3 regions of the Aureimonas populi genome follow, and region 3 is predicted to be linked to each of the others. Evidence: riboswitches for the same ligand, from Rfam matches in the RefSeq annotation. Region 3 holds a riboswitch; each other region holds the start of a gene.
The links. Region 3 has a riboswitch for thiamine pyrophosphate ahead of thiB (thiamine ABC transporter substrate binding subunit). Riboswitches for the same ligand answer to the same signal wherever they lie in the genome.
Positions count from the first base shown of each region.

Region 1: it holds a riboswitch for thiamine pyrophosphate, as region 3 does, so the genes downstream of both, thiC (phosphomethylpyrimidine synthase ThiC) here and thiB (thiamine ABC transporter substrate binding subunit) in region 3, are expected to answer to the same signal.
Region 2: it holds a riboswitch for thiamine pyrophosphate, as region 3 does, so the genes downstream of both, J7654_RS04985 (YkoF family thiamine/hydroxymethylpyrimidine-binding protein) here and thiB (thiamine ABC transporter substrate binding subunit) in region 3, are expected to answer to the same signal.

Region 1 covers NZ_CP072611.1:425,335-431,344, forward strand. Annotated here, with positions in the region: partial or broken gene J7654_RS18450 (branched-chain amino acid ABC transporter permease) at 1-846, opposite strand, end outside; gene J7654_RS01925 (ABC transporter ATP-binding protein) at 870-1,571, opposite strand; gene J7654_RS01930 (ABC transporter ATP-binding protein) at 1,564-2,322, opposite strand; TPP riboswitch at 2,530-2,648, shown strand; gene thiC (phosphomethylpyrimidine synthase ThiC) at 2,736-4,568, shown strand; gene thiO (glycine oxidase ThiO) at 4,565-5,536, shown strand; gene thiS (sulfur carrier protein ThiS) at 5,533-5,733, shown strand; gene J7654_RS01950 (thiazole synthase) at 5,735-6,010, shown strand, end outside.
Region 2 covers NZ_CP072611.1:1,071,901-1,077,910, reverse strand. Annotated here, with positions in the region: gene J7654_RS04995 (ABC transporter permease) at 1-733, shown strand, start outside; gene J7654_RS04990 (gamma-glutamyltransferase family protein) at 754-2,547, shown strand; TPP riboswitch at 2,598-2,710, shown strand; gene J7654_RS04985 (YkoF family thiamine/hydroxymethylpyrimidine-binding protein) at 2,705-3,322, shown strand; gene J7654_RS04980 (ECF transporter S component) at 3,371-3,943, shown strand; gene J7654_RS04975 (ABC transporter ATP-binding protein) at 3,936-5,591, shown strand; gene J7654_RS04970 (energy-coupling factor transporter transmembrane component T family protein) at 5,585-6,010, shown strand, end outside.
Region 3 covers NZ_CP072611.1:1,638,105-1,644,114, forward strand. Annotated here, with positions in the region: gene J7654_RS07545 (thiamine/thiamine pyrophosphate ABC transporter permease ThiP) at 1-1,261, opposite strand, end outside; gene thiB (thiamine ABC transporter substrate binding subunit) at 1,275-2,276, opposite strand; TPP riboswitch at 2,328-2,428, opposite strand; gene J7654_RS07555 (LysR family transcriptional regulator) at 2,521-3,606, shown strand; gene J7654_RS07560 (hypothetical protein) at 3,578-3,820, opposite strand; gene J7654_RS07565 (GNAT family N-acetyltransferase) at 3,817-4,374, opposite strand; gene J7654_RS07570 (hypothetical protein) at 4,465-4,659, shown strand; gene J7654_RS07575 (dipeptidase) at 4,688-5,752, shown strand; gene J7654_RS07580 (sigma-54-dependent transcriptional regulator) at 5,784-6,010, opposite strand, start outside.

The DNA of each region.
Region 1 (6,010 bases), 1.2 Mb from region 3:
CACCGCCGCCATGACGAGGAAGACCACCGTGCTCGACAGCTCGGGATAATAGGCCTTGGTCAGCCCCTCCACGATGCCGACGAGGAAGCCGGTGACGATGGAGCCCATGATGGACCCCATGCCCCCGATCACCACCACCGCGAAGACGACGATGATGAGGTCCACCCCCATGGTGGGCGTGACCTGGTAGATCGGCGCGGCCAGCACGCCCGCCAGCGCCGCGAGCGCCACGCCGGCCCCGTAGGTCAGCATGATCATGCGCGGCACGCGGATGCCGAAGGCCTGCACCAGCATCGGGTTCTCGGTGGCCGCGCGCAGATAGGAGCCAAGCTTGGTGCGCTCGATGACGTACCAGGTGGCAAGGCACACGGCGAGCGAGACCAGGATGACCCAGGCCCGGTAGTTGGGCAGGAACATGAAGCCCAGATTGGTACCGCCCGAAAGCTGCGGGGGGATGGCGTAGGGCTGCCCGGAGGAGCCGAACAGATTGCTGGCCACCCCTTGCGCGATCAGCGCGAAGCCGAAGGTCAGCAGCATTCCGTAGAGATGGTCCAGCTTGTAGAGCCGGCGCAGGAGGAAGCGCTCCATCAGGAGCCCCGTCGCGCCCACGAGAAGCGGGGCGAGAACGAGCGCCTGCCAGTAGCCGATGCCGAGGAAGTGGAGCAGGGCCCAGGCGACCATGGCGCCCATCATGTACTGCGCGCCGTGGGCGAAGTTCACGATGTTCAGCATGCCGAAGATGACGGCCAGCCCGAGGCTCATCATGGCGTAGAACGCACCGTTGATCAGCCCGAGCAGGAGCTGCCCGAAGAGCACGGCCGAGGGAACTCCGAGGATGGTGGTCATGCGGCCTGTCCTTTGGTTTTCCGTCAGAGACCCAGATAGCTCTTGATGGTGCCGAGCCGGCTCTCCAGCTCCGAGCCGGGGATCTCGTCCACCACGCGGCCCAGCTCGACGACGTAGTGCCGGTCGGCCAGGGCCGAGGCGAAGCCGACATTCTGCTCCACCAGGAGGATGGTGAAGCCGAGCGCCTTGAGCTCCGCGATGGTGCGCCCGATCTCCTGGATGATGACCGGCGCCAGCCCCTCGGTCGGTTCGTCGAGGAGCAGGATGCGCGCGCCTGTGTGCAGGATGCGCCCCAGCGCCAGCATCTGCTGCTCGCCGCCCGAGAGCTTGGTGCCCTGGCTGTCCAGCCGCTCCTTCAGATTGGGGAACAGCTCCAGGATGCGCTCGATCGGCAGGCCGCCCTCGGCGACCCTTGGCGGCAGCATCAGGTTCTCGCGCACGCTGAGGCTGGAGAAGATGCCGCGCTCCTCCGGGCAGAAGGCAATGCCCTTGCGCGCGATCTCGTAAGGGGGCGCGGCGACGATCTCGGCGCCGTCGAGGCGGATGGAGCCGGCGCGCCGGTCCATCAGGCCCATGATGGATTTGAGCGTCGTCGTCTTGCCCGCGCCGTTGCGCCCCAGAAGGGTGACGACCTCGCCGGCGCGGACGCAAAACTCCATGCCGTGCAGGACCTTGGATTCGCCGTACCAGGCCTCCAGCCCGGAAACGCGCAATGTCTCAGCCATGGGCTTCCCCCGTATAGGCGGCCATGACGTCGGGCCGTGAGGACACCGCCTCGTAGGTGCCCTCCGCCAGGACCTGCCCGCGCACCATCACGGTGATCGTGTCGGCCAGCTCGGCCACCACCTTCATGTTGTGCTCCACGAGCAGCACGGTGCGCCCCTCGCCCATCTCGCGGATCAGGCCCGTCACGCGCTCGATGTCCTCGCGCCCCAGCCCTGCCATGGGCTCGTCGAGCAGCAGCACGCTCGGCTCCAGTGCCAGCGTGGTGGCCAGCTCCAGCACCCGCTTGCGCCCGTAGGAGAGGTTTCCCGCCAGCGCATCGGCTTGCTCGGAAAGGCCGAAGCGGCGCAGCAGCGCGTCGGCCTCGTCGATCAGCGCCGGGTGGGAGGAGATGCGGCCGAGAAGGCTCCAGCCGAGGCCCCGGCCGCGCAGGAGCGCCAGCTCCACATTCTCGCGCACCGAAAGCCCGGAGAACACAGCCGAGATCTGGAACGAGCGCGCCACGCCGCGCTTGGCCATGGCCGCCATGCCCAGCCGGGTCACGTCCTCGCCCTCGTGCAGGATCGAACCGTGCGAGGGCGCCAGATATTTGGTGAGAAGGTTGAACAGCGTGGTCTTTCCCGCGCCGTTCGGGCCGATCACCGCATGCATGCTGCCGCGTCGCAGCCGGAAGTCGACGTCGCGCACGGCGAAGAAGCCGTTGAACTCCCGACTGAGGCTCCTGGCCTCCAGCGCATGGGCGGCACGATCCATCGAGGGCGCTCCACTGTCCCGGGGATGAGGGACGCAGCCTGCGCCTGAAGTTTCCTATCGTCAACAATGTTTCCGATAAGAGTCGCCCGTAGTTGCGGCAGATCGCCGCCCCTTTCCGCGTCACTTGCCGAAGCGTTGAGCTTTCCAGGCGTTTCGCCCGCCGGGGCGGCTCCGGTTGACAAGCATCGCGCCCGCCCTGCATCCTGTGGGCCTCACCAGGGGGGTCCCGACAAGGGGCTGAGATACTGCTGGCCGCAAGGCAGCGCAGTGACCCGTTGAACCTGATCCAGTTCATACTGGCGTAGGGATGGTGCCGAATGCCGGGCGGCCGCGCATGCGTGGTTCGTGCCGCGCATTCTTTCCCCATTCCGTCAGAGCTGGGTCTCGTCGCTGCCTGCGAGGAGCCTTGATCCATGACGTCGAACCCAAGCAAGACCCCTTTCGAAACCGGGAGCCCGGCCGTTTCGACGGGCCCCCTGCCCGCATCCGCCAAGATCTTCCGGGAGGGGGCGATCCATCCGGGCCTGCGCGTGCCGTTCCGGCAGGTCGCGCTTCATCCGAGCGCCGGCGAGCCGCCCGTCACCCTCTACGATTCCTCCGGCCCCTACACCGACCCGGCGGCCCGGATCGCCATCGAGCGCGGCCTTGCGCCCCTTCGCCGGCCCTGGATCGAGGGGCGCGGCGACGTGGAGGCCTATGAGGGGCGCCTCGTCACGCCCGCCGACAACGGCTTCGTGGCGCCCGACCGACTGACGCCCCCCTTCCCCGCCCTCCCGCGCCCCTTTCGCGCCCGGGGCGGCCGGGCCGTCACGCAGCTCGCCTATGCGCGGGCCGGCATCGTCACGCCGGAGATGGAGTTCGTCGCCATTCGCGAGAATCTCGGCCGGCAGGCCGCGTGCGAGGCGGGGGACGGCGAGAGCTTCGGCGCTTCGATCCCCGACGCCGTCACGCCCGAATTCGTGCGCGAGGAGGTGGCGCGCGGCCGCGCCGTCATTCCGGCCAATATCAACCATCCCGAGATCGAGCCGATGATCATTGGCCGCAACTTCCTGGTGAAGATCAACGCCAATATCGGCAATTCCGCCGTCACCTCCTCCATGGCCGAGGAGGTGGAGAAGATGGTGTGGGCCATCCGCTGGGGCGCCGACACGGTGATGGACCTCTCCACGGGCCGCAACATCCACAATATCCGCGAATGGATCGTCCGCAATTCGCCCGTGCCCATCGGCACCGTGCCGATCTACCAGGCGCTGGAAAAGGTGGGCGGCGTGGCCGAGGCGCTGAGCTGGGAGATCTTCCGCGACACTTTGATCGAACAGGCCGAGCAGGGCGTGGACTATTTCACCATCCACGCCGGCGTACGCCTCGCCTACATCCCGCTCACCATCGACCGCGTCACCGGCATCGTCAGCCGGGGCGGGTCGATCATGGCCAAATGGTGCCTGCACCACCACCGCGAGAGCTTCCTCTACGAGCATTTCGAGGAGATCTGCGACATTGCCCGCGCCTATGACGTCACCTTCTCGCTGGGCGACGGGCTGCGGCCGGGCTCCATCGCCGACGCCAACGACGCGGCGCAGTTCGCCGAGCTGGAGACGCTGGGGGAGCTGACGAGGATCGCCTGGAACCGCGACTGCCAGGTGATGATCGAGGGCCCCGGCCATGTGCCGATGCACAAGATCCGCGAGAACATGGACAAGCAGCTGGAGGTCTGCGGCGAGGCCCCCTTCTACACGCTCGGGCCGCTGACCACCGACATCGCGCCGGGCTACGACCACATCACCAGCGGCATCGGCGCCGCCATGATCGGCTGGTTCGGCACGGCCATGCTCTGCTACGTCACGCCCAAGGAGCATCTGGGCCTGCCCGACCGCGACGACGTGAAGACGGGGGTGATCACCTACAAGATCGCCGCCCACGCCGCCGACCTCGCCAAGGGCCATCCGGCGGCCCGCATCCGCGACGACGCGCTCAGCCGGGCCCGCTTCGAGTTCCGCTGGGAGGACCAGTTCAACCTCTCCCTCGACCCCGGGACGGCGCGCGGCTTCCACGACCGGACGCTGCCGAAGGAGGCGCACAAGGTGGCGCATTTCTGCTCCATGTGCGGCCCCAGATTCTGCTCCATGAAGATCAGCCACGACATCCGCGCCGAGGCGAAGGCGCGCGAGGGCATGGCCGAGATGGCCAGCCAGTATCGCGAGAACGGCGATCTCTACATGCCGGTCGAGGCAAAGGCAGCGCGATGACGGGGCGCGTCCTGGTGCGGGGCGCGGGCGTGGCGGGGCTCGCGGCCGCCCGCGAGCTTTGCCGCCACGGCCTCGCGGTGGAGCTGCGCGAGCGCGCGGCCTCGCCGGGGGCCGGCGCCTCGGGCCTCGCGGGCGGGATGCTCGCGCCCTTCTGCGAGGGCGAATCCGCGCCCGAGGCGGTGACGCGCCTCGGCCTTCGCGCCGCCGACTGGTGGGAGGAGGCGCTGCCCGGCCTCGTCGGCCGCGCGGGAACGCTCGTCCTCGCCCCGCCGCGCGATGCGGCCGAGCTGACGCGCTTCGCCGCCCGCACGAGCGGCCACGAATGGCTCGACGCGGACGGGATCGCCGCGCTCGAACCAGCCCTGGCCGGGCGGTTCGGCAAGGGGCTGTTCTTCCGCCAGGAGGCCCATCTCGACCCCCGCGCCGCGCTGGCCGGCCTTCGGGCGCGGCTGGAGCGGGAGGGCGCGCGCCTGCGGTTCGGCACGCCGGACGAGGGCGATGCGGGAGGCTTCGACGCGGTGATCGACTGCACCGGCGCGGCCGCCATCCCCGCGCGCCCCGGACTGCGCGGCGTGCGCGGCGAGATGCTGTATCTGGAAACGCCGGAGATCGCCTTCGCGCGCCCCGTGCGGCTGCTCCACCCGCGTCACCCGATCTATGTCGTGCCGCGCGGGCAAGGCCGCTTCATGGTCGGCGCGACGATGATCGAGGCGAACGATGCCGGCCCGGTCTCGGCCCGCTCCCTGATGGAGCTTCTGAACACGGCCTATGCGCTGCACCCCGCCTTCGGCGAGGCGCGCGTGTGCGAGACCGGCGCGGGCGTGCGCCCGGCCTATGACGACAATCTTCCGCGCGTGACGCGGCAGGACCGCACCATCCACATCAACGGCTTCTACCGCCACGGCTTCCTGCTCGCGCCCGCCCTGGCGCGGCAGGCGGTGGAATGTCTGACGGGGAGAGCTTCATGAGAACGCTGATCGTGAACGGAGAGGAGCACCGGGTCGACAGCGCGGACCTTGCCGCGCTGCTCTCGGCGCTGGGTTACGAGGGCCCCTGGCTGGCGACCGCCGTGAACGGCCGGATCGTCCACAAGCCGGACCGCGCGCGCGAAATGCTGCGGGACGGGGACCGGATCGAGATCCTCTCGCCGATGGAGGGCGGCTGACATGCTGAGCCTCTACGGTGTCCCGCTGCGCTCGCGCCTGCTCCTGGGAACGGCGCGCTACCCCTCGCCCGCCATCCTCGCCAGGGCGATCGAGGCCTCCCGCGCGCAGGTCGTCACCGTGTCGCTTCGGCGCGAGAGCGCCGGGGGAGCGACCGGCGGCACCTTCCTGGAGAGCATCGCCTCGCCGGGCGTGCGCATCCTGCCCAACACGGCCGGATGCCACGGCGTTTCCGAAGCGGTGCTGACCGCGCGGATGGCGCGCGAGGTCTTTTCGACG
Region 2 (6,010 bases), 570 kb from region 3:
GCTCATCGCGCCCTACGACCCGTTCCAGACGAGCTTCCTGACGATACGGCAGGCGCCCTCGGCCGCCTTCTGGTTCGGCACGGACGAGCTGGGCCGCGACATCTTCTCGCGGATGCTCTACGGCGCGCGTGCCTCGCTGATGGCGGGCGTCGTCTCGGTCGGCATCGCGGTGGCCATCGGCGTGCCGCTGGGGCTGGTGGCGGGCTATTTCGGCTCCTGGACGGACATGGTCATCTCGCGCTTCACAGACGCGCTCCTGGCCATCCCCTTCCTGATCCTGGCCATCGCGCTCGCCGCCTTCCTCGGCCCCTCCCTCACCAACGCGATGATCGCCATCGGCCTGTCGGCCGTGCCCATCTTCATCCGCATCACCCGCGCGCAGACGCTCTCGGTGAAGGCGGAGGACTATGTGGAGGGCGCGCGGGCCATCGGCCTGCCGAATGTCTGGATCATCGTGCGCTACGTGTTCCCCAACACGCTGCCGCCCATCATCGTGCAGGCCAGCCTCACCATCGCCGCCGCCATCATCGCGGAGGCCTCGCTCTCCTTCCTCGGCCTCGGCCAGCAGCCGCCCAATCCCTCCTGGGGCTCGATGCTGAACACGGCCAAGAACTTCATGAGCCAGGCGCCCACCATGTCCGTGTTCCCGGGCGCGGCGATCTTCCTCGTGGTGCTGGGCTTCAACCTCCTCGGCGACGGCCTGCGCGACGCGCTCGACCCGCGCGAGATCTAGAAAACAAGCGAGCAGCGTTCATGTTCACCACCCGTCCCGAACTCCTCGGCACCTTCGGCGCCGTCACCTCCACCCACTGGCTGGCGAGCGCGAGCGGCATGTCGCTGCTGGAGCGCGGCGGCAACGCCTTCGACGCCGGCATCGCGAGCGCCTTCGTGCTTCAGGTGGTGGAGCCGCATCTCGTCGGCCCCGGCGGCGACGTGCCCATCCTGTTCCATTCGGCCAGGACCGGCAGGACCGAGGTCCTGTGCGGGCAGGGTCCGGCGCCCGCCGGCGCCACGATCGAGCACTACCGCGCCGAGGGCCTGGCGCTGATCCCCGGCAACGGCCTGCTCGCCACCGTCATTCCCGGCGCCTTCGACGCCTGGATGACGCTCCTGCGCGACCACGGCTCCATGAGCCTGCGCGACGTGCTGGAGCCCGCGATTTATTACGCCGAGCACGGCCACCCGATGCTGGCGCGCGTGGCCAACACCATCGCCGGGCTGAAGGACTTCTTCGAGGCCGAGTGGCCCACCACGGCCGCGCTCTACGTGCCCGGCGGAGCGCTGCCGCAGGCCCGCCGCCTCTTCCGCAACGCGCCGCTCGCCGCCACCTGGAAGCGCGTCCTGAAGGAGGCCGAGAGCGCCGGGGGCAGCCGCGAGCGCCAGATCGAGAAGGCCCGCGAGGCCTTCTACAAGGGCTTCGTGGCCGAGGCGATCGACGCATTCGCCCGGACGAACGAGGTGATGGACCAGAGCGGCGCGCGCCATCGCGGCGTCATCACCGCGGACGACATGGCGGGGTGGGAGGCGAGCTACGAGGCGCCCGCCACGCTCGACTACGGCGATTTCCGCGTCGCCAAGACCGGGCCCTGGGGCCAGGGGCCGGTCTTCCTCCAGACCCTCTCGATCCTGAAGAATTTCGACCTCGCCGCCATGGGGCCGGCCTCGGCCGACTTCATCCACACGCTGAGCGAGGCCATGAAGCTCGCCTTCGCCGACCGCGAGGCCTATTACGGCGACCCGGCCTTCGTGGACGTGCCGCTGGAGGCGCTGCTGTCGGACGCCTATGGCGCGCGGCGGGCGGAGCTGGTGGGCGCGCAGGCCTCGCGCGACCTGCGCCCCGGCACCGTGCCGGGCTACGAGGACCAGGTGGCCCGCGTCGTGGAAGCGCTGGAGCGCCTCTCCAAGGTCGGCACCGCCTCGGCCGCCAACGAGCCGACGACCGCCGAGATGCGCTCGGCCCGGCGCGGCGACACGGTGCATGTCGATGCCGTGGACCGCTGGGGCAACATGATGGCGGCCATGCCCTCCGGCGGCTGGTTCCAGTCCTCGCCCGTCATCCCCGAGCTCGGCTTCATGCTCAACACGCGCGCGCAGATGTTCTGGCTGGAGGAGGGGCTGCCGGCCTCGCTGGCGCCGGGCAAGCGCCCGCGCACCACGCTCACCCCCACCTTGGCGGAGAAGGACGGCAAGCCCTACATGGTCTTCGGCTCGCCGGGCGGCGACCAGCAGGAGCAGTGGCAGCTCCTGCTCTTCCTGCGCCATGCGCATCACGGGCTGAACCTGCAGGAGGCCATCGACCTGCCGATGAGCCACACGGCCCACTTCCCCTCCTCCTTCTACCCGCGCGAGCGCCGGCCGGGGAACCTCACCATCGAGGAGAGCTTCGGCGAGGTGGTGCTGGCGGACCTTGCCCGGCGCGGCCACGATGTGGAGCGGGCTCCCGCCTGGACGGTGGGGCGGCTCGTGGCCGCCGCGCGCGACGCGGACGGGCTCATCCACGCCGCCGCCACCCCGCGCCTGATGCAGGCCTACGCCATCGCGCGCTGAGCCCGCCCGCCTTCGCCGTTGCGCGCGGGCGGGCGAGCCTGTAGAAGCCGGGCCATGAACAGGGGTGCTCCGTCAGGCCGGGGCTGAGAGGAGGGCGCCAGGCCCTCAAACCCTTCAAGCTGATCTGGGTAATGCCAGCGGAGCGAGGGCAAGGCCGATGTTTTCGGGCGCGCAGATGTCCCTTTACCCGATGACGGACGATTTCGTCCCCGTCATCCTCGGCGCCCTCTCGGCGCTCGATCCCTATCGGGACCGTTTCCGCATCGAGACGGACGACCTGTCCACGCTGCTCGTCGGCCCGCCGGGCGAGCTGTTTCCCGCCATGCGCGACCTCTTCGTGGCGGCGGCCGGCACGGGCCGGCACACCGTCCTGTCTGCCACCGTCTCGCGCGGCTGCCCGGGGGAGCCGGACGCCGACATCTGCACGCCGGCCGAAGGCTTCACCGTCCTCGGAAGCCTGGAGGAGCGGGTGGCGCAAAGCCTGGCCGCCGTCGGTGCCGCGCGGGAAACGGGCCGGCGCGTGGCGGCGCAGTTCTCCTACTATCCGCTGGGCGCGGGCCGCCACATGGACGAGATCTACGCCTGCATCGACTTCCTGAAGGCGTCGGGCGTCTTCGGCCGCTCCAAGAACTTCTGCACCCGGCTCGACGGCGACGCCGGCCCGGTCTTCGAGACGCTGGCGCAGGCCTTCCTGCGCTTCGCGCCGGCCGAGGCGCATCTGGCGCTCGACCTCACCGTCTCGGCCAACAGCCCCTCGGCGGCCGCCCGGCCCTGAGCGGCCCTGCCTCCTGCCCCGCCTTACGCCCCCCGGGAGAATGCCGCCATGCGCTGGACCTTGCGCGAAACCCTGATCATCGCCGTGCTCGGCGCCGTCTTCGCCGTTCTCTATCTCGCCTGGGTGCAGCTCTGGCTGGTGGCGCAGGCTGCCTTCGGGGCAATCTCCATGGACGTGTTCATGGGCTTCTGGTTCATCGCCTCCATGGTGGCCGCCGCCATCGTGCGCAAGCCCGGCGTCGCCTTCGGGGCCGAGGTGCTGGCCGCCGCCGTGCAGATCCTTCTCGGCAGCCCGGCGGGGCTCCTGCTCATCGTCACCGGCATGGTGCAGGGGGCCGGCGCGGAGCTGGTCTTCGCGCTGACGCGCTGGCGCAGCTACAGCCTGCCCGTCCTGATGGCGGCGGGCGTGGGCGCCGCCGTCTTCAGCTTCGCCTATACCTGGGTGCGCTTCGACTACGGCGCGCTGGAGCCCGGCCTCATCGTCACCATGTTCGTGCTGCGCTGCCTGTCCGGCGCGCTGCTCGGCGGGCTTCTGGGCCACGCCATCGTCCAGGCGCTCTACAGGACCGGCGTCCTGCACGGGCTGCGGATCGACGAGGACCGGCGGGCCGGCCGTGCCTGAGGGCCCGGCCGGGGCTCCCGGCCCGGCGGCGGAATGGCGGGGCGTCTCCATCGCCTTCCCCCATGCCGGACGCGCCGCCGTGGGGCCCGTCTCGCTCGCCCTCGCGCGGGGGGAGCGCGTCCTCCTGCTCGGCCCCTCCGGCTCCGGCAAGTCCTCGCTGCTGCTCGCGCTCACCGGCCTCGTGCCGCACTCGGTGCCGGCTACGGTCGAGGGCGAGACCTTCATCCTCGGCGCGCCCTCCGCCTCGCGCCCGCCGGCCGGATGGTCCGACGCGGTGGCGCATTACTTCCAGGACGCGGACCAGGTCCTGTGCGGGATGCGGGTGAAGGACGAGATCGCCTTTTCCGGCGAGAATCGCGGCCTCGCGCCCGAGGCCATCGAGGCGCGGGTGAAGGAGGTCTCGGCGCTTCTGGGCCTGCCGGCCGACTGGCTGGGGCGGCGCTCGCTCGCCCTTTCGGGCGGGGAGCGCCAGCTCGTCGCGCTCGCGGCCGTCCTGGCGCAGGACGCGCCGATCCTCATCGCCGACGAGCCGACGGCGCATCTCTCGCCTGAGGTCGCCGCGCGTCTCCACGCGCTTCTCGCCAGCACCGCGCCGTGCGACGCGGTGCTGGTGGTGGACCACCGGCTGGACGGGATGATCGAGGCGATGGACCGCGTGGTGGTTCTCGGCCGCTCCGGCACGGTGCTGGCGCAAGGGGCCCCGCGCGCGATCTTCCGCGCCCATCACGCGGCCCTCGTCCGCGAGGGCGTCTGGCGGCCGGCGGCGAGCGATCTCGACGCCTGCCTGATCGCCGCCGGGCTGACCCTGCCGCACCCGCCGCTGACAATGGAGGAGGCGCTGGCGGCCCTGCCGCGAAGCGAGGCGGCGCGGGCGGGCGTGGCGTCCTTCCTCGGCCGCCGCCTGCCGCCGCCGCGCACGGCCCCCTCCGGCCCGCCGGTGGCGCGGCTGCGGGGGGCCGACTGCGCCCCCTTCCTGGCGCCGGCCGTCCTGCATGGCGTCGATATCGGCGTGCGGGGCGGCGAGGTGCTCGCGCTTCTGGGACGCAACGGGGCGGGCAAGTCCACGCTGGGGGCAAGCCTTGCCGGCCTCCTGCGCCTCAAGGCCGGCCGGCGCGAGGGGCCGCCCGGCGCCATCGCCCTCCAGCACGCCGAAGACCATTTCGCCACTGGCTGCGTGCGGGACGAGATCGCCGCCATGCTGCCCCGCGCCATGGACGGCGGGGACCGGCAGGCGGCCATAAACGCCGCCATCGAGGCCTATGGCCTGTCGGGGCTGGAGGACCGCCATCCCTTCACCCTCTCGGAGGGGCAGAAGCGCCGGCTGTCGCTGGCCGCCATCGATGCGGCCGACCGCTGGCCGCTCATCGTGCTCGACGAGCCGACGGCGGGGCTCGACGCGGCGGGCGTGGACGGGCTGGCGCTTCGCATCGAGGCCCTGCGCGCCAAGGGCCGCGCGCTCGTCCTCATCACCCACGACATGGATTTCGCGCTGCGCCTTTGCGACCGCGCGGCCCTTCTGGGCGGGGGCCGCCTTCTGGCGGAAGGCCCGGCGCGCGACCTCCTGCTCGACGCCGGGCTGATGGGCGAGTGCGGCCTTGGCGAACCCGCCGGCGCGCCGGCGCTGCGCTGGCTGGAGGGTCGATGCTGAAGCGCCTCAACCCGCTGACGGTGCTGGCCGTCTGCCTCGTCTGGATCCTGGCCACCACGCTCGTCTTCCGCGCCCCGTTCCAGCTCGCCGCGATCCTGCTCTTCGCCGCCATGCTTCTGGCCTCGCGCGCGGTGTCGCCGCTGGCGTTCCTGGGGCTGATGGTGCCCTTCGCGCTTTTCGGCTTCGGCTTCTTCACCACCAACGTGCTGTTCCGGCAGGAGAACGCGGCGGCGGTGGCGGTGTTCTCGGCCGATCTGGCGCGCTCGGACGCGCTCGGCGCGGGGCTCGTCCTCTTCCTGCGGGCGCTGGCGGGCGGCACGATCTCGATCTTCTTCGCCTTCTCCATCGACCCCGGCGCCCTGGTCCGCGCCGCCATGGCCTATGGCCGGCTGCCGCCGCGCATCGCCTATTCGCTCTTC
Region 3 (6,010 bases):
TCGCGCTCCTGGCGGCGGGGCCGAGGATGCGCGTCATGAAGGGCACCGCCATCGCCGCGTTGGTGGCCACCACGATGACGGGCGCGAAGGCCGAGACCGGGCCGAACTCGCGCAGGATGAGGAACCAGCCCGCGCCGACCACGATGGGCGGCACCACGAGGACGAGGCTGCCCGAAAGCCGCGCGGCCACGCCCCGCCCTCCGCCCGCCAGCGCCAGCGGCAGGGAGAGCGCAAGGCCCAGAACCGTGGAGAGGGTGGAGATGACGAGGCTCGTCGCGGCGGCGCGGCGCACGGCCGGGTCGGCCAGAAGCGCGCCGAGATCGGCCGAAAGACCCTTCAGGAGGATCGCCGCGAAAGGCGCGAGGATGAAGGCGAGGCCCAGAAACACGATTCCCCGGTCGAGAAGCGCGCGCGCCGCCGAGCGCGGATCGTGGCGGCGGGGCAGGGCGCCGAGCGAGAAGGCCCCGCCCCGCGCGCGGCCGAGGAGAAGCGCCGGGGCGACGATGAGCGCGACGAGGCCGACCTGCACGATGGAGAGCGCGAGCGCCCGGCCGGGATCGAAATCGTAGCGCAGCGACTGGTAGATCGCGACCTCCATCGTGGTCGAGGCCGGCCCGCCGCCGAGCACCAGCACCAGCGAGAAGCTCGTCACGCACAGCATGAAGACGAGGCTCGCCGCGCCCGGCACGACACTGCGGATCGCCGGCCACTCCACCACGCGGAAGGTGGCGAGCGGCGAAAGGGAGAGCTGGCCGGCGAGCTTCCACGTTTCGGCCGGCACGGCCGAGAGGGCGGAGAGGATCATCCGGGCCGCGAGCGGCATGTTGAAGAAGACGTGGGCGAGGAGGATGCCCGGCAGGCCGTAGACGTCGAGCCGGGGCGCGCCGAGGGCGGCGGCCAGATCGGACAGGACGCCGCCCCGCCCGAAGACGGCGAGGATGCCGAGCGCGGCCACGAGCGTGGGCAGCGCCTGCGGCAGCAGGAAGAGCTTGAGCGCCAGCTCCCGGCCTGGGAAGCGCGTGCGGTGCAGCGCGACGGCCAGCGGCACGGCGAAGAGGACCGAGAGAAGGGCCGACAGCGCCGCCTGATGGAGCGTGAAGAGCACGACGCCGCGCGTGTAGGAATCGGCGGCGAGGGCGGCGAAGTCCGGCCGCGTGCCGGTGAGCACCGGCAGGAGGAGAAGCGGCAGGGCGAGCAGCAGCGCCAGCGCGGCCAGCGAGGCGAGGCTGCCCGCGCGCTTCCAGCGCTCGTCCCCGGACATCGTCACCGGCGCGTCAGCGGCCGATGGCCTGAAGCCATTCCCGCGTCCAGGCCGCGCGGTTCGCCGCGATCTCCTCCGGGTCGATGGACAGCGCCGCCTTCGGCTGGGCGAGGCGCGAGAAGGCCTCGGGCAGCGGCTCCTCCAGCTCCACGGCCGGCAGCGTCCAGTTGGTCACGGGCAGGAGCGCCTGCACCTCCTGGCTGAGCATGTATTGCAGGAACTGCCGGGCCAGCTCCGGCTGGTCGGAGCCCGCGAGCCGGCCGGCGATCTCCACCTGCGTGTAATGGCCCTCGGAAAATTCCATCGCCCGGTAACGGTCCGTTCCCTCCTCGATCATGTGGTAGGCCGGGGAGGTGGTGTAGGAGAGGACGATGGGCGCCTCGCCATTGGTGAACAGCCCGTAGGCCTCGCTCCAGCCGGGAGTGACGGTGAGGATGCGCGGCGAAAGCTCGGCCCATTTCCCGCCCGCCTCCTCGCCGTAGAGCGCCTTCATCCACAGGAGCAGGCCGAGCCCCGGCGTGGAGGTGCGTGCGTCCTGGATGACGATCTTCTCGTCGGGATCGCCCGCGATCAGCGCCGCCAGGCTCGTCGCCGGGTCCTCCACCGCTTCGCTGTCATAGACGAAGGCGAGCCAGGAATAGTCGAAGGGCACGAAGATGTCGTCCTCGAACCCGCCGGGAACCGCGAGGCCCGACAGGTCCGCCCCGGAGGGCGCGAAGAGGCCCGTGGCCTTCAGCTCGGGAATGAGGTCGGTGGTCATGCCGAGCGCGACGTCGGCCGGCGTGCGCTCGCCCTCCAGACGCAGGCGGTTGAGGATGCCCACGCCGTCGTCGAGCCCCACGAGCTCCAGCGTGCAGCCGCACACGGCCTCGAAACCCGCCTTGACGCGCGGGCCGGGGCCCCAGTCGGGCACGAAGCTGGAATAGGTGTAGACGGTGAGGACGGGCCTGTCCTGCGCCAGCGCGGGAAGGGGCGCCAGGAGAGCCAGGGCCAGCGGGAGAAGGGGTCTCGTCATCGGTCGCCTCGAGCGCTCGGCCGGAGGCGGACGGGGTTGCCCGGAGGCAAAGGCCCCGAGCGCCCTCAATCCCTCCGCCGGTACGAGCCGGATCAGGTTCTGCGGGTTGGCTGCAAGCCTCTCAGCCCGGATGGGCACCCCGTGTGAGCGCGCTCACCATAGGCGCGGCCCGTGCGGCCCGCAAGCGGCGGGACGGCGCCCGGCGCGCAGTTGCAACTCGCGTTTGTGGCGCAAGAGTGCCACAATGGTGCGAAACTCCCACACCGCCCGCCGCCCGAGCCTGCCGATGCAAGACGATTCACCCCAGCCCTTCGACCATGCCGCGCCCGAGTTCGACCGCTCGCCGCTGGACGTGCGCGGCCTTCTGTCCCGGCCGATCTGGAAGGAGTTGCGCACCTTCCTGGCCGTGGCCAAGAGCCGCTCCTTCGCGGAGGCGGCCACCATGCTGAACGCCAGCGGCCCCACGGTCAGCCGCGACGTCAAGCGGCTGGAGGAGCAGACGGGCGCCAATCTGGTCGTCGCCAGCCATTCGGGCATCACGCTCACCGCCATGGGCCGCGCGCTGGCGCTGGATCTGGCCGATCTGGACTTCAAGCTCCACAGCCTGTCGAGCACGCTGCAACGGGAGCGCTCCTCCGTCGCCGGGCGTGTCAGCGTCAGCGTCACCTCGGGGCTGGCCGTGGCGTTCGTCGCGCCGGCGGTGCAGCGGCTGAGCCGCTCCTATCCCGAGATCGAGGTCGACCTGAAGGGGCAGATCTCGCTGGTGGACTTCGCCAAGAACCAGACCGACATCATGCTCTCGCTCACGCCCATCCGCCGGGCCGGCGTCACCTTGCGCGAGATCGGCACGCTGCATCTCGTGCCGGTGGCCGCGCGCTCCTACGTGGCGCGGCAGGGCGTGCCCACGCGCTCCAACCTCGCCCGGCATGACTTCCTGCAATGCAGCTATTACGAGGGCGGCACGCAGGCCTGGAAGCCGTGGATGGATATCGCCACAGCCGGGCGCATTGCGCATTTCGCCGAGGATTCGCTGGCCTATTACGGCATGGTGAAGACCGGCGCGGGGATCGGCCTCCTGGGCAGCTACATCCTGATCGAGCCGCGCCTGGTGCCGGTGGACCTCGGCATCCACATCCCGCTGCCCTTCTACGCGGCGGTGGCGACCGACCGGCTGCGCTCGGCGCCCGTGGCCGCCGTCTTCGAATGGGTGGTGAAGCTGTTCACGGAAAACCCCTTCTTCGGAAGGGAGCTGCGCCTGCAGCCCGGCCATTCCATGCCCGAGGAGGATTTCCGCGCCTTCTTCAATGTGGACGGCCCCCAAGGGGCATAGACCGCGCGTTCACCTCCGCCGCGATGTCCAGATAGGCGTTGGCCACGTCCTCCAGGAAGACGGCGAAGTCCTCCGGCAGGAAGGCAGGCTCGTCGAGGAGGCGGGACACCATTTCCGTGTGCAGCCGAAGCCGGTCCACGATCTCGTCGCGCAGCGCGTCGGCCGACGCGATGTCGCCCGCCCGTGCCGGCTCGCGCTCCAGGACCTCGCTCACGAGAAGCGGTCCGCCTGGTCCCACGCACCCTCGACGCGCAGGAGGACTTCGGCCGGGCTGTCCATCGAGACCGGCTCGGGATGGGCCGGGATCTCGCCGGTGAGCAGGTGATAGGGCTCCTCGCTGCCGAAGAGGTAGGTATCCTTGCCCTCCATCACCTCGAGGCCGAGCAGCTTCGTCCACAGCCGTGTCAGGCGCGGCTCGGACTGCGTGACGATGCGCGTGAAGCCCTTGCGCGCGCAATGCTCGAAGGTGATCTGGATGCAGCGCTTGATGATGAAGGGGTTGCGGTACTTCTCGCGGAAGCAGGTGCGCTCGTACTTGGCGAAGCCCGCGAACCAGCGGATGCGCAGCGCGCCGATGGGCTCGTCGCCATCGTAGAACACGAAATGCGTGGCCTGGCTGTCATTGCCGTCGAAGATGAAGGCGGGAGGAATATCCAGCTCGTGCACGAAGCAGATGCTGCGCAGGATGGTCACGTCGCGCATGTGCTCGGGCGTCGTGGCCACGACCGCGCGCAGGCTGTTCTTGCGGTTGACCGAAGACTGGGACATCGACATCGCACCTCGTTGTTGGCTACGATGCGAGTTAGAACCGCGGCCCGCCGGCCCGGAAGGCCGAAGATTTAGAAGGGGCCTTCATAAATGAACGACCTGACCTCGCCGGCCGAGATCGCCGTGCGCTTCGCCGCGGAGGGCGCCATGCTGTTCGGCGACGATCCGGCCAAGATTCGCCGGCATATGGAGGCCGCGCTCTCGCGCCTGCCGGAGGAGGAGCGCCGCAAGGTTCACCAGTGCTTCTGCATGATGGCGCTGGAGCCCTCGTCGCCGAAGGGCTGAACGGGCCGGGCATGAGGGCCGCAGGGCGATGAACGACACCCCCATTCCCGTCTTCGACGGTCACAACGACACGCTTCTGCGCCTCTTCCTCGACGGCACGGGCCGGGCCTTCGACGTCTTCTTCGAGGGCGGTGCGCCCGGCCATATCGACGGGCCGAGGGCCCGCGCCGGCGGCCTCGCCGGCGGGCTGTTCGCGATCTTCCCGCCCAGCCTTCGCGACCCGGCGCTCTCCACCGCCATGGCCGCCTCTCCCTACGACCTGCCGCTGCCCGAGCCGCTGGACAGGGCGGTGGCGAGCGATGCGACCCTGGCCATGGCCTCGATCCTGTTCCGGCTGGAGGAGCGCTCGGCGGGCCGCCTGTCCGTCTGCCGCGGCGTGGCCGACATCGAGGCGGCGATGGCGGCGGGCCGGCTGGCCGCCGTCCTGCATGTCGAGGGCGCCGAAGCGATCGGCGCCGACCTTGCGATGCTGGACGTGCTCCATGCGGCCGGCCTGCGCTCCATCGGGCCGGTGTGGAGCCGGCCGAACATCTTCGGCCACGGCGTGCCGATGCGCTATCCCTCCACGCCCGACACCGGGCCGGGGCTGACCGAGGCCGGCAAGCGGCTGGTGAGGCGCTGCAACGAGAAGCGCATTCTGATCGACCTGTCGCATCTCAACGAGGCCGGCTTCGACGAGGTGGCGGGCCTGTCCGATGCGCCGCTCGTGGCGACCCATTCCAACGCGCACGCGCTGTGCCCCGTCAGCCGCAATCTCACCGACCGGCAGCTTCGCGTGGTCGCCGACAGCCGGGGCGTCGTCGGCCTCAACTTCGCCACCGCCTTCCTGCGCGCGGACGGGCGGATGGACGAGGACACGCCGCTCGAGACGCTGGCCCGCCATCTGGACCATCTCCTGACGCATCTGGGCGAGGAGGGCGTGGCCCTCGGCTCGGATTTCGACGGCGCCACCGTGCCCTGTGCGATCGGCGACGCAGCCGGCCTGCCGAAGCTTCTGGCGCATCTCGCCGGGGCCGGCTTCGGCCGCGAGCTGGTGGAGAAGATCGCCTGGCGCAACTGGCTGGACGTCCTCGGCCGGACCTGGGAGCGATAGGCTCGCAGGCTCGGCGGCGGCCGCAAGAGCGCTACCCTTCCGCCGGCCCCTCCGTGAAGGAGCGCCGGTCGATGCCGTGCCGCTGGAGCTTGTCGTAGAAGGTCTTGCGCGGCAGGCCGAGCGCCTCGATCGTCCGTCGCACATCGCCGCGATGGGCGCTCAGCGCCTCGCGGATCGCCTGTGCCTCGAAAGCCTCCAGCCGCTCCGACAGGCTGGCGCCGGCGGGCGCGGGGGGCGCGGCATCGGCAAGCGGCGCGT